Regions from separate parts of the Staphylococcus ureilyticus genome, predicted to be linked through region 1. Evidence: predicted binding sites of a transcription regulator. Region 1 holds the regulator's gene; the other holds the start of a gene.
The links. Region 1 encodes Rex, which represses fermentation and respiration genes when NADH is low (regulators of the CRP and FNR family bind a similar motif). Its sites were predicted from a motif close to TTGTGAAATATTTCACAA; they were not measured.
Positions count from the first base shown of each region.

Region 2: the regulator Rex is predicted to act here: its motif matches at 2,595-2,612, upstream of MUA21_RS09815 (formate/nitrite transporter family protein).

Region 1 is NZ_CP094825.1:1,709,456-1,717,357, reverse strand. Features, by position in the region: gene MUA21_RS08530 (MutS-related protein) at 1-672, opposite strand, end outside; gene abc-f (ribosomal protection-like ABC-F family protein) at 1,018-2,946, opposite strand; gene MUA21_RS08520 (redox-sensing transcriptional repressor Rex) at 3,094-3,735, shown strand; partial or broken gene MUA21_RS08515 (YeeE/YedE family protein) at 3,921-5,005, shown strand; gene MUA21_RS08510 (sulfurtransferase TusA family protein) at 5,032-5,256, shown strand; gene MUA21_RS08505 (sucrose-6-phosphate hydrolase) at 6,069-7,550, shown strand; gene MUA21_RS08500 (carbohydrate kinase family protein) at 7,551-7,902, shown strand, end outside.
Region 2 is NZ_CP094825.1:1,954,449-1,962,350, forward strand. Features, by position in the region: gene MUA21_RS09805 (alkaline phosphatase) at 1-754, opposite strand, end outside; gene MUA21_RS09810 (amino acid permease) at 969-2,357, opposite strand; gene MUA21_RS09815 (formate/nitrite transporter family protein) at 2,667-3,497, shown strand; gene MUA21_RS09820 (SND2/TMEM208 family protein) at 3,609-3,968, shown strand; gene MUA21_RS09825 (hypothetical protein) at 3,965-4,150, shown strand; gene MUA21_RS09830 (hypothetical protein) at 4,226-4,417, opposite strand; gene MUA21_RS09835 (HAD family hydrolase) at 4,421-5,065, opposite strand; gene MUA21_RS09840 (bile acid:sodium symporter family protein) at 5,246-6,160, opposite strand; gene MUA21_RS09845 (hypothetical protein) at 6,417-6,947, shown strand; gene MUA21_RS09850 (alpha-glucoside-specific PTS transporter subunit IIBC) at 7,284-7,902, opposite strand, start outside.

The DNA of each region.
Region 1 (7,902 bases):
ATCTATTTTGTGAATTGCATAAGCCTTTTTAATAACATTTGATGTATAAAATAATGAATTTAAGTCTTGATCAAATGTCCTTTTGAGTACGCCACTTAAAATCATATTAAATATAGCAACAAGTATAGTTAAAAGAATACCGATTTCAGGTTTTAAAAATGCAAATAGTAAAAAGACTAACGGTAAATATGTAGTCAACATATACAGATGATTGCGTTTCACTGTAGTTAGTTGATCAGGGAACGTTGGATAAATCGCTTTACCGATTTTAGCAAGGTGGGTCGATATCTTTAGTCGAAAAAGTTCGTCATTTTTAAATTTTTGAATTAACATCTGATTATGAATGGTGAACATTTTCCTTAAAGTTGCATATAAACGCATCTCACCAATAGTAGTAAAATTAAAGTTCATGCTGTCGAAAAGGGCTTTTAAATTCAAGTCTGCGTAAGTTTTATCATCTATCAGATTTGTTTCATCAAACTGGTGTTTATATGTATCGAATTGATAACTATACCTGTGATTTGGTCGTACAAAAGATTCTAAAGGCTTTCTTAAGGACCATAAAGGTTTGATATCATGTATTAACTTTTTATTGGCAATGATTGTTGTGATAATAAATAAAAGAGTTGTTCCAATTATTAAAGCGATTAGGAACCAAAGAATAGGATACATAAGTTTCACCTCATACTAAATTAATATGCTTTATTATGTCATGAAATAAATTGATATACAAATCGCTATTTAAGTTAAATATTTATAGATGTCAATAGAGAACGTGCGTACTTATCAACAATTAGTGTATAACTTGTTGATAAGTCGTGGGCAAATGTGTGGACATACATTGTTTTCTGAATATTCATTGGCGAAAAAGTAACATTTTACCTGTGTATAACTAGGATAACTCTGTGGATAGCTTTGATGATAGGGTTAAAGTTGTGAATAGTTAATGTGTAAAAAGTTAATAAAAAAGTACGAAAAATGAATTTTTCATTTTCGTACTTTTAGTTCAAATATGCTTTAAATTAACTTTTCTTGTAATTCTGCCCATTCTGACATAACTTGTTCTAATGCTTGTTCGCTATTTTCTTTCTCTTTAGCTAAACGCTTTGCTTCCTCTGGATCACTGTATATATCTGGCAGAGTTAGCATTTCATTGATTTCATTGATTTTAGTTTCAAAGTTATCTATTTTAGTTTCGCATTCATCAATTTGTCGTTCAATTTGGCGTTGTTCACGTTTTTGAAGTTTTTGATCAGTATAATGATCATTTTGTGATTCTATTGGTTTTGTTTGATGTGAAGTTTCATTTTCCTTTTTAGCTTGAATTGCTTCATTTTCTTCTTTTTTCTCAATAAAATATTGATAATTTCCTAAATACATTGTGCCACCATGAATGTCCAAATCATAAACTTTGTTTGCAAGTTGATTTATAAAATAACGATCGTGAGAAACAAATAAAATCGTACCTTCAAAATGATCCAATGCTTGCTCTAACATTTCTTTTGAATCTATATCGAGATGATTTGTAGGTTCATCTAAGATAAGTACATTGTTACGCTCAAGCATTAATAAAGCTAATTGCAATCTAGCTTTTTCACCACCAGAAAGGTCATTAATGATTTTTTTAACATCTTCTTGTACAAATAAAAATCGGCCGAGTACTGCGCGAATATCTTTTTCATTCATTGAAGGGTATTGGTCCCACAGATAATCTAGTATTGTTTTACTAGATTTGAATTCAGCTTGTTTTTGATCATAGTAACCGATTTTTAAATTTGCACCAGTAGTGATTTCTCCGTTCAATTTCGGTTGAATACCTGCAATTGTTTTGATTAAAGTCGATTTTCCGATACCGTTAGGCCCAATAATGGCGATATGGTCTCCTTTAGTCACTTCAATATTGATACCTTTGGTAACTGGCTGCTCATATCCAATATCTAAATCTTTGATATGGAAAACATCATTTCCTGTATTTCTATCAAAGTCAAATTGGATATTAGCACTTTTGGCATCAATCATTGGTTTATTGATTCTTTCCATTTTTTCAAGCATTTTTCTACGGCTTTTTGCCATACCAGTAGTTGAAGCCCTTGCTATATTTTTCTCAACAAAAGTTTCTAAGCGTTTAATCTCATCTTGTTGACGTTCATATTCTTGCATGCGTTTTTCATAATACTTATCTCTTTTTTCAATAAATTGTTTATAATTACCTATATAATGTTGCACATCGCCAAGGGCTACATCATAGATTTGATTGACTATTTTATCTAAAAAATATCTGTCATGGCTAATGATAACAATAGCACCTTTAAAATAGTTTAAATAACTTTCTAACCATTGTGTTGTTTCCATATCCAAATGGTTAGTAGGTTCATCAAGTAATAATAAATCAGGTTCACTTAATAACATTTGGGCTAATGAAAGCCTAGTTTTTTGACCACCACTAAAATCATTAATAGGGCGATTGAAATCCGCTTCAGTAAAATTCAGTCCATGGAGCACGGTTTTTATTTTACTTTCATATTGATATCCATCCTGTTGTTCGAATTCATTGGATAAATATTCATAACGATCGATATGACTTTTATATTCGTCTGTATCATATGCATTTGCATGTTGTGCTAACCAATCTGTTTCTTTTTTCATTTCAGCTTCTAGCTTTTTCATATTTTCAAAAGGTTTAGACATTTCTTCAATCACAGTTTGGTTTGTGTTGAGTGTCATTTGTTGTGTTAAATAACCAAGTTTTAAATTTTTACTTTTTGAAACATGTCCACTATCATAACCTTCGACGCCAGCAATAATTTTCATTAATGTAGATTTACCAGCACCGTTACGTCCTACGATACCAATACGTTCACCAGTTTTCACTTCAAAATCTACATTGTTAAAAATATCTTCTCCGTCGAATGATTTAGTAATGTCATTTAATTGTAATAATATCATCCGATTTTGCACCTCTCTATTCATTATCATTCTACCGTATTCTGCGTGTTGTTAAAACTACCAGTGTTTATTTTTATAATGTATTAATGTATAATGTTGTAGTAATTATAAGATTAATTAGACATTATAGTATAGGAGGACAAGATCTTGGCTAACCAAAGCGAAAAGATTCCTCGTGCCACGTTAAAACGGTTACCGTTATATTATAGATTCGTCAATACTTTGAAATCTAAAGGGATAGACAGAGTTAATTCTAAAACAATTAGTGAAGGTTTGAACATTGATTCTGCAACAATTCGTCGTGATTTTTCTTATTTTGGTGAATTAGGCAAAAAAGGGTATGGTTATAATATTGATAGCTTGTTACATTTTTTTAAAAATGAAATAAGTGAAAATGATGAAATTAAAATAGCCATCGTAGGTGTAGGGAACCTAGGTAAAGCATTACTAACATATAATTTTTCTATTCATGATGAAATGACTATTACAGAGGCGTTCGATATACGAGATGATGTGATAGGAACACAAATAGGCAATGTGGTTGTAAGCCCATTTTCGAAAATTACCGATGTCTTAAAGCAAGAGCAAATTGATGTCGTGATATTAACAACGCCTGAAAATGCAGCACAACAAGTTGCAGATACATTAGTTGAAGCTGGCATTAAAGGGATTTTAAATTTTACACCAACACGTGTTTATACGCCATCAGATGTTCAAGTTCATCATATTGATTTAGGGATTGAACTACAATCTTTACTTTTCTTTATGAAAAATTACAGTAATAAATAATAATTTTTAATATTAACTTTGTATAGATGCAAACATTTTTGATGTTTAGTTGTCTATGCAAAGTTTTTTTACTAGCAAGTTTTCATAGCACTTCTTTTCATAAGACTTAAAACAGAAAGGTTGAAATTTCACTGTAAATCTAATATGATAATTCATATTAATTTCATCGGAAAAGAGGTAATGTTATGACGTGGTTAGTAATCAGTGGCTTAATCGTAGGCGGACTTTTGGGGTTTGTCATGCAACGTACACGGTTTTGTCTTGCTGGTGGATTTAGGGATATGTATATCCAAAAAAGTAATAAAATGTTTTATGCCTTATTAATAGCAATATCCGTTCAAAGTATCGGACTACTCGTTTTAACTTCAACAGGATTAGTGCAAATACCAGAGTCCACATATCCAATCATAGGTACGGTTATTGGCTCATTTATTTTTGGTATTGGCATTATATTAGCAGGCGGTTGTGCAACTGGCACATGGTATAGAGCAGGAGAAGGATTAATTGGTAGTTGGATAGCACTTATTGCATATGCATTTACATCAGCTGCTACTAAATTTGGTTTATTATTACCTTTAATGGACGGTATCAATAAACCTACTAATGTAAATACAAGTATGGCTCAAACTACAGGTATTCCGACATGGATTTGGGTCACTTTATTAACAATGATAACGCTCATATTTGTTGTAAAAACACTACGCAAACCAAAACCCAAAATTGCCGTACCAAAGTTAAAACAAAAATTTACAGGAATTCGCTATTATTTATTTGAAAAAAATACCATCCATTTGTTGCAGCTATTGCAGTTGGACTCATTGCATTATTGGCTTGGCCAGTGAGTGAATCTACTGGTAGAATGTACGGTTTAGGCATTACAACACCATCTGCAAACATTGTTCAATTCTTTGTAACTGGTGATGTCCAACTATTAGATTGGGGTGTCTTTCTTGTTTTAGGTATCTTTGCTGGTTCTTATATTGCAGCAAAAGGTGCTAGAGAATTTAAGTGGAGATTACCAGATAAAAAAACAATCCGCAATAGTGTTATTGGTGGCGTATGTATGGGATTTGGTGCATCAGTAGCAGGCGGTTGCTCTATCGGAAATGGTTTAGTTGAAACAGCTACAATGTCTTGGAAAGGTTGGATCGCGCTTGCATCAATGATATTAGGTGCTTGGTTTATGAGTTACTTCATATTTATCAAACCAATGAAAAAAGCTCAAAAATCTACAACGCAAAAAGTTTCTACACAAACACAGACGACGTAAATTTTAATTTTTAGGAGGATTTCATTATGGTATATGAATTAGGTACAGTAGGTATGGTTTGTCCTTTTCCTTTGATTGAAGCACAGAAGAAAATGACTACTTTAGAGAACGGGGACGAATTAAAAATTGATTTTGATTGTACCCAAGCAACTGAAGCAATTCCAAATTGGGCAGCTGAAGAAGGTTACCCAGTTACTAATTATGAACAACTTGATGATGCTTCTTGGACAATCACTGTTCAGAAAGCTTAGTGATATAAAACTAAATTTGAATATCTGAATAAGATAAAACACAATGCTATATGAAGTGATTTCACTTCGTTAAAGGCTGACTACAGAAAAAAAGTCCGAGACATATTTTATGTTTCGGACTTTATTTAGTTCTATAAAAATTTCTCATTTAGTTACACGCGTTGTAAGGTTAAACGAGGTTAGTCCGAGTTGAACTATTTATAAATTTTCTTAAAACTAACAAAGTATATTGATGATTTTTTGAAAGTGTTATTCATAAAGTTGTCAATTGTTAAAAGTGTTTATAAAGCAAGTTGACTTTGATTTTAATAGTATTTAAAGGGATTACAATATGATAAAATAGAGGATGTTTACAGTGCCAAGTAGATTGATTGGAAGAGATAGTAAAAATGATTTACATATCAAAGCGAATTGTCTGTCAGATGATAGAATATCATTTCAATTACAGTCTATATGAACATTTATGATGTCAAAATAATGTGCGAAAAGTTAAATTAAGGCATTTAATAAAGCTATACTAATATTAATATTAAGTTAGAAACTATTTATAGGGATGAATGTTGATGAAACAGAACTTATGTTAAGCATTGTTGATCTGATGTGGTCTTAGTCATAGGAATCATATATTGATTAAACATCATACAAGGTGTAATGATATTGAAGAAGAGAAGCCATAGCGCTTTGAATCGATAAAAAGACAAATCTAATTAAATAGGAATGAAATAAAAACAAATGATGCATAAATGTTATGCTGAGTTGAATTGAGATGGACAATATCCGTAAAGTAGTAGTAAATAATAGGAGGAAATAAAGTGAGTGAATGGACAAGAGATGAACGTTATCAGCGTTACGAAGATATTGATCAAGAAGTAATGGATGAATTAACTGAGCTTGTGAATCAATCTAAATATAGACAATTATTTCATATACAGCCTAAAACAGGACTCTTAAATGATCCTAACGGTCTAATTTATTATAAAGGAGAATACTACATCTCACACCAGTGGTTTCCTTTAGGAGCAGTCCATGGTTTGAAATATTGGTATACATATAAAAGTAAAGATTTAATAAATTTTGAAGATCAAGGGATTTCACTAAAACCAGATACAAAAAATGATAGTCATGGTGTTTATAGCGGCAGCGCATTTACATATCACAATAACTTGTATTATATGTATACAGGAAATCATAGAGATGAAAATTGGAATAGAAAGTCGACACAACATATAGCTAAAGTACTCGATAATGGCGAGGTTCAAAAATTTCCAAAAGCAGTAATAGCAGCACCGCCGTCAGGATATACACAACATTTTAGAGATCCTAAAGTGTTTGTTAAAGATGGAATTTACTATGCAGTCATTGCTGCACAAAATGAAGAAGGATATGGAAGAATACTTCAATACCAATCAACAGACATTGTGAACTGGACATTTCAAGGAGAAATAAAAACAAAGCTTGAGGCGTTTGGTTTTATGTGGGAATGCCCAGATTATTTTAATTTAGATGGCTTCGATTTACTGTTATTTTGTCCACAAGGTATTGAATCGGAGGGTGAAAAATTTAGGAATATTTACCAATCTGGTTATATTATGGGGCAATACGACATAGATCACCTTGTTATGGATCATGGTGATTTTCATGAATTAGATTATGGTTTTGATTTTTATGCGCCTCAAACTTTTACAGATGAATTTGGCGACAGAATACTCATTGGTTGGATGGGTTTACCAGAAGTGACCTATCCTACAGATTCAGATGGTTGGGCGCATTGTTTAACAATTCCGCGTATTTTGACAATTGAACAAGGCAATTTAAAACAACGTCCTATTAAAGCACTTCAACAATTAAGAACGAATAAAGAAACAGCATTAGGTTACGCTAATAAATTTACGCGATTCTTAAAACCATATGAAGGTAAACAATTTGAATTGATTATTGATATCTTGGAAAACGAAGCTACTGAAATATATTTTGAAATAAGAGCCTCAAAATCACAATCTTTGCGCATCGCTTATAATACAAAAAATAAAAAAATTACATTAGATCGTAGTGAAAGTGGCGCATTACCAGAACCAGTAGAAGGTAAAACACGTAGCACTTATTTGGATACACCTTTATCACAATTACAAATGTTCGTTGATACATCTAGCATTGAATTATTTTGTAATGATGGTGAGCGTGTAATGACTTCAAGAATTTTTACAGATGATGATGCGATAGGATTTAAAGCTTCTACTGAATCTGGGCAAGCCTTTCTCAATTTCACAAAATATGATATAAAGGGTGGACAATAAATGAAACGTTTACTTGCAATCGGCGAAGCACTTATCGATTTTATTCCTAATCAAAAAGACTCAAAATTAAAAGACGTAGAAGGGTTTACAAGACAAGTAGGCGGCGCACCTTGTAACGTTGCTTGTACAACCACAAAATTAGGTGGTCAAGCAGCTATGATCACTCAGTTAGGAAACGATGCTTTTGGTGATTTAATTGTAGAAACAATAAGTAATATTGGTGTGTCTACAAACTATATCCGACGAACAGATGAAGCGAACACAACTTTAGCATTTGTAAGTTTAACCAAAGAAGGAGAACGAGATTTTTCATTTTATCGTAAACCATCAGCAGATATGTTATATCAACCTA
Region 2 (7,902 bases), 240 kb from region 1:
GCATATCATTATCTGCAAATAATCCTAATACTTGTTTACTTTTGGAATTTTGTAGTTCATTTTTATTTGTAACCACATCGTAACCATCTTTTTTAAATTTGTTTTTTAAATTGCCATTGTCTTTGCCAAAATACTCAGCACCACCACCTAGTAGTACATCAACTTTATGCTTGCCATTAATTTTATCATTGTAAAATTGTTTAGCAATTTCATCCTTTTTATCACGATCATCAACGTGTGATGCGTATGCAGCAGGCGTAGCATCTGTAATTTCAGCCGTAGATACGAGACCAGTTGATTTACCATTTTCTTTAGCTTGTTCTAATACTGTTTTAACATTATTTTTATTAGCATCGACGCCTATAGCTCCATTATACGTTTTTTGTCCTGAACTAAATGCGGTTGCACCAGCTGCTGAATCAGTAACATTTTCTTTTGGATCATTAGGGTTTGTACGTTGACTCCCTATTAGATATTTATCAAAAGCGGTCTGATCCATTTCTTTAGTATCTGGATTATCTGCAAAATAACGATAAGCAGAATTATACGAAGGTCCCATACCGTCACCGACTAAAAAGATAACGTTTTTAGGATTTTTTGTATTACCCATATAAGCTACATTAGCATTCTGATTTGAATCTTTAGACTCATCTTTTTTCCCTGCAGCATAAGTCCCTTGTACACTCCCTAATGATGAACCGGCAATGATTGTCCCTGCAATCGTAGCAGTAGCTAGTTTATTAAGTATTTTCATATAATAACTCCTTTAGATATGTATTATGACCTCAACTTTATTCTAAAGCACGAGTTTTGAGTGAGTATTTTTCTATTGTTAAATTTTTGTAAAAGCATTTATGTAAGTGTACCAACGTAATGACGGATATACAAAAAAGTCATAAATGATACAAAAAAATGTATCATTTATGACTACTTAATATTGCTGACAAATTGATGTGTTATTATATTTTTTAAAGTTGCTGATCATCACTTAATTTATGATAGCCTTTTAGATAATAGAACAATGTCATAAAACCTAAGAACACGATACCAATAACAACTGAAACAACTGTTTCTTTATTAAATAGCATGCCGATTAACACCATGATAAAGAACGCCATTGTAATATAATTTGTTATTGCGCCGCCTGGCATTTTAAAAGGATGATTTTTGAGTTCTTCGCTGTGATTTTTTCTGAATCTTAAATGACTAATTAATATCATAAACCACGGTACCATACCTGGTAAAATCGAGGCACTGTATACGTAAACAAAAATACTATCTGCTCCTTTAATAAATAAAGGCAAAATAACATTTAATAACGCGCCAACTAAAATACCAATTGCTATTGCAGTAACCGTCCAAATAGGAACACCATTTTTCATAACTTTACGGAAAAATTTAGGTAACATGCCCTTTTGAGATAAGTTCAACGTCATTCGACTAGCGCTAAATATACCAGAATTACATCCTGACATCGCTGCAGTCAAAACTACAAAGTTAATGAGTCCAGCAGCAAATGTAATACCCACTTTTGCAAATGTTGCAACAAATGGACTGCCAATGTTTCCTAATTCATCCCAAGGATAAACAGTTACAATAACGAAAATGGCTCCGATATAGAAAATTAATATACGCCATATAACACCATTAACCGCACTTTTAATATTTTTTTGTGGATCTTTCGTTTCACCAGCAGTAATACCGATTAATTCAACACCTTGATAAGAACCAATTACAATAGAAAGTGCGAAGAAGAAACCAATCCAACCATTAGGCATAAAGCCACCATGTGACCATAAATTAGAAAGACCTATAGCCTCTCCACCATTACCAAGTCCAAAGAAAATCAAACCGAACCCTGCAATAATCATCAAGATAATAGTTACTACTTTTATCATTGCAAACCAAAATTCAAATTCACCAAAAGCTTTAACTGATACTAAGTTAGCACCAGCCAACAATAATACAACTATAATACCTGGTATCCATTGTGGTAAATCAGGAAACCAATAATTCATATATTCTCCAACGGCGATAACCTCACTCATACCTACAACAACCCATTGGAAAATATTACTCCATGCTGTCAGATAACCAGCAACTGGATTTATGTAATCACTTGCAAAGTTTGCAAAAGAACCTGAAGTCGGGTGTAAATATACCATTTCCCCCATAGCTCTCATCACTAAAAATAAAAACAGCCCAGCTATTAAATAGGCAAATATTACTGAAGGCCCTGTCCATTTAATCGTACTTGTCGCCCCCATAAAGAGTCCGACACCAATCGTTCCACCAAGTGCTATCATCCGCATTTGACGTGCACCTAGTCCCCTTTGTAATTCGTTATTCTCATTCATCATTCAAACCCCATCTCATTCAAATATAAGTGAAAATAATTCACTTATTATGACGCTATTATACTATAAATTCTAAAAATTAAAACAATTATTTTTCATTTATGTAAGCCCTTACATATGTTTTTATTTTAGATTACTTTTAGAGAAAACGCAATGTATATTTTCATTTCAATATGATAGAGAACAATTAAATACTATCTTTAGTTAATTGAGTGTCACTATTTAATTATGATTATTTTGTGAATTCTTTCACAAAAACACTGTAACATAGTATACTATTTTTAATTAATAGAAAGTGAGGATAAAGTTTTGAACGAAAAAAATATTAAATGGGATAAAGTTTTTTATGGTAAAGCGTGGGTTCATCATGTCGTAGAGACAATTCGTGCCAAAGATATTTTACAAAGTTTTTATTTAAAACGTTATCTATTACGTGCCATAATGGCTGGTTTTATTTTAGGTGTGATTACAGTTTTTGTATTGCTCATTAAAGCTTCATTAGCCTCTGATATTCCAATGGGCGTTGCAAATATAGTCGGTGCGGTTGCATTTAGTTTTGCTTTAGTGTTAATACTTTTTACAAATTCCGAATTATTAACGAGTAACTTTATGTATTTTACAGTTGGACTGTATTATCGCGTCATTTCGCCAATCCGCGTTTTTAAAATATTTGTACTCTGTTTTATTGGTAATGCTTTAGGTGGATTGGTGTTCTTCTTATTGATTCGTTCCTCAGACATTATGACACCTGAGATGATGCAACAATTAGAAGCTACAATTGATCATAAAACACTAACGGCAGGTTTTGTTGCCATTCTTATAAAAGGTATTTTTGCTAATTTCTTTATAAATATATCGCTTGTCATAGCTATGCAAATTGATGATGTTTTGGCAAAAATGTTTGTCATGATGTTTGGTGTATCCATTTTCTCATTTATGGGTTACGAACACGTTGTTTATAATACCGTATTATTCGCAGGTGGAGTCGTTTACCATAGTGATGTACTTTCAGCCATGCCTGCTTTAATCAATTTGCTAGGGGCAGGTATCGGCAATTATATCGGAGGCGGTTTAGTAATAGGCTTGTTCTATGCTTATTTAAACGACCATAAGCAATATCAAAAAAGTAAAGTACAATGACTACAACTTGCATTATTGTAATGATGAGCTAGAGTCTAACGTTCATGAAGTTATAGTTCCTAATTTTATATGATATAATGCTCAATAGATTTTATTATAAAGGAGTTCAATATGAATAAACATCTATTGAAACGTACAATCACAGTTTCAATTATATTTGGTATATTATTTTTCCTAATTAATTATTTTAGCGATAGTGATGTTTCTGCCGGAAATTTAATGCTAAAAAGTTTACTAACGATTGTTGTATTTGGGATACTATATTACTTAATTTTTACTATTGTAAATTCACCAGAGCGAAAATATAAATTTGGTATTACATTACCTATTTCACTACTAATTGCAATCATAATCAGCGCTATATTTTCTGCTTTAAAAATCGGTATCATAACCGGATTGATTATTGGTATCATTGCAGGGTATATCTGGGAATATATCGATACTCATAAAAATGGTGGTGATAAATCATGAGTATTTTCATTGGTATTGTTGTTATCATTTTACTAAGTGTAAGTTTAATCCCTAATTTAAAAGCTGTAAAAAAATCTAAAGCTGCTGGAGAAAAAAATCCACGTTTTGCAATTATGGTAGGTATTGATTCTATATTACTCGTATTAGTTATTGTGACACTAATACTTCAATTTTTAAAATAGACTATCATTTTTCATTTCGATATTATAAAACCCCTTATTGAAGCATTTTCCAATGTCAAAATAAGGGGTTTTAAATTAAAATTGATTTTGTAAAATAAGATAATATAAGGCCAAAGCTCCGAATAAGTAAATAAGACTTCCAACCATAAATGACCGGAATTGTATTTTTAAGGGGACTTTTTTATTAAAAATAGGTCCTAAAACTAAATTTCCTATTGCTAAAACAATTGGTCCTCCTAAAAAAAATAAAATTAAATAACCATTCATAACTTAGCCTCTACTTTTTTCAAAATATTTTTCAATGATAGCTGTACCTGATATGTCTTTATCTAAATATACTATGTTACTAAAATCTTGTTTTTCCGTCATATCATTCGTATTTACAATAACATCTAAACCAGCATTCACCGCTGCAGTTGCCCCATTGACTGAGTCTTCTATAGCTAAACAATTAACAGGATTATAGTTTAATCTTTGAACTGCTGTTAAATATAGTTCGGGACTTGGCTTTATTTCTTCTACATCCTCTCGTCCAACAACAACATCAATATACGCATCTAATCCTAATTGATCAAACGTTGGTTGAATATCGTTTCTAAAACTACTTGTCGCAATAGCCATGGGTATATGGCGCACTTTACAATAATCCATAAGTTGTTTCATATGTGTAACTATCGGTAAATGTATACTCGTTTCATTATGCTCTTGATATATTTTTTCTTTACGTTCTTGTCCTAGTTGGCCTTCTAGATACTGATGCAAATCTGAAGCCAATCCCCCAATAGATTGACGATAAAAATCTAAACTAACTTCTTCCAAACCATAATGATTTAAATGTTTATTTATTATTTCAAACAAGTGTTTTTCTGTATCTATAATTGTACCATCAAAATCAAATATCACAGCGCGATACATACATTTCCCCTCCTATAATTTAACAGAATTGAATCAAATTATTGTCAGTGTATCATATTTTATACTTCTCTAGCCTATCAAAGACAGAGATAACATAAACTAAGAGAAAAACACGAAAAAATTAATGTTTTCCTCTTAGTTTAGAACTTCATACTAATTTTATCTTAAAATCAATGATACTTACCTTTTATTCCAGTATTTTGCAAGTATTGGACCTGTAATATTATGTATTAAGCTGAACACGGCTCCTGGAACTGCAGATAATGGGTTGAAATGTACTGTAGCTAAAGAAACTGCTAGCCCTGAATTTTGCATACCTACCTCTATCGATACTGCCTTTTTGTCCGGTCGGTCTAATTTTAGGATTTTGGCAAATGTATAACCAAGTATATAGCCAATCAAATTATGAAGAATGACAACCGCAAAAATAAGCAATCCAGTGGCTAAAATTTGTGCTTTACTACTACCAACTACAGATGCAAGTATTAATGAAATAGCTATAACGGAAACGATTGGTAATGCAGTGGCAGTCTTGTCAGCAAATGTCTTGAACAGTTTTTGCAGTACAAACCCAATGATTATTGGTATTAAAATCACTTGAACGACTGACCAAAACATACTGATAAATGAAACTTGTAACCATTCATGCGCAAATAAATATATTAAAGCTGGTGTTAAAAATGGTGCTAGTAATGTTGAAACACTTGTGATAGCTACTGACAATGCAACATTTGCATTTGCTAAGTAACTCATAACGTTACTAGATGTACCACCTGGACAACATCCAACTAAAATCACACCAATTGCAATTTCTGGAGGCAAATGAAACAGTTTGACAATTAAAAACGCACTTAAAGGCATAATCGTATACTGCAAAACCACACCAATGATTACAGATCTAGGTGCTTGAAATATGATTTTAAAATCTTTGGGGTCTATGGTTAATCCCATACCTAGCATAACAATTCCTAGTAAATAAGGTACCCAATTACTTAAAGTAGAAAGTTGCATTGGAAATATAAAACCAATGACAGCTGCAATAAGCATCCATACTAAGAACGTATTCGTTGCAAACTTACTTACTTTTGATAACATCTAAAACACTTCCCTCTCTGTATTAATAAAGAAGAATGTATCATATTTTGAACATCGAAACAACAGAATTTTCTAAATATTTCGACTTTAAAACCCTAGGAATTTCCAAAATTTTATACTTCGTTCTAAAGACCTAGTGTCTTCTTTTAAAAAGAGTGGTACAATTTAATAGAATTTAAAACATGTATAATTTTAAGGGCACTAAATATTAATTTTAATATACGTATGTCACTTTATATAGATATGGAGGTATAATATGTTTTTAGATAAAACTGAAACGTTTGTTTTAAACATCAGTGGTTTAAATAAACGTCATATCCGCAAAAATTTGTTAAAACTTTTGAAACAAGTCCACTTTTGTAAATCGTTCAAATTTACTATTTTCAAAAAAAATCATTTATATGCTTTAGAAGTGAATTTACCCAAGCAACAACTACCATATTTGATTAGTTTTCTTAGCTTCCACAATTATTTAATCTATCAAATTTTAGAAAATAATCATGCACAAGACCTACTAGACTTGGATCATTTACTATTATCATCTAAGCGTTTCGAAATCGCTGTTGACGGCCTTCATGATGCATTTATTAAAGACAAAGTTATCGATATTATGAATTTACTCAATCACACTGAAACAATTGTTTATACCTTCAATCGAAATACCATCAACGTTTCTTGTTCGCCTACAGTATTCTCTAAATTAATTCACGCTATCGCAACACACAACATTGATGTTTACAGTGCTACCTACCAACCACGTTTAATGCATAAAACGAGAATTTCTTAAAAACATTAATGTACGACATCACTCACATATACAGTAAAATTGATTTAGCTACCATTTCACGATATTTAATCAACATAAATCATGTATACAAGGATCTAGCATCCAATCATAAACGTCTATGCTTATTGTAATTGTATAGAAATGACGTTTTTTTATGTGGACACTTATAAACAAAATAGAATGTAAGGCCCATCCTCGCGCCGTGTATACCATGTCTACTGACAAGCATGCAAAAATTAATTGATGCGTTTTTGATAAAAAATTGGACTAATCCATTAATGATTATCATATGGATTAGTCCTTTTTTGTGCATAAGTTTTATATGCAATCTCGTTATTATTTATTTTTTTCTTCAAATACTAAATTTTCAAATGCTTCTCTGACTTGAGGTACAGACATACCTACTACGACTTGCACATTTTTCCCACTTTTCACTAAGCCATGTGCCATTTGTTTATGCGTAAAGTAATCACTATCCTCAACTTTATTGACATCATTCACTGTCAATCTTAAACGTGTCGTACAATTTGTAACGTCTTTAATATTTTCTTTGCCACCTAGACCTTCTAAATAATAGATTGCTTTAGCTTCAAACTCGTTTGCTGACTCAGTTTTTTTAGCAACTTGTGCTTTACCGTCTTTATTTTTATAGTCATCTTTATTATATAATTTCATATCCTTATCGTCTTTTTTACGTCCAGGAAGTGGAATATTAAATTTTATAATTAAAAACTTGAACAAGAAGAAATAAATCGCTGTAAAACCGAAACCTATTGCAATTTGAATAATATAAGTTAACCAGTGATTTTGGGCTAAAGGTATCCAATTCGTAGCAAAGAAATCTAATAATCCTCCACCAAAGTTACCTACTAATCCGAAACCATACATTAACGTATCCATCGTTGCTGCTAAAATTGCATGTAAAACGAATAAATAAGGTGCAATAAATAAAAAT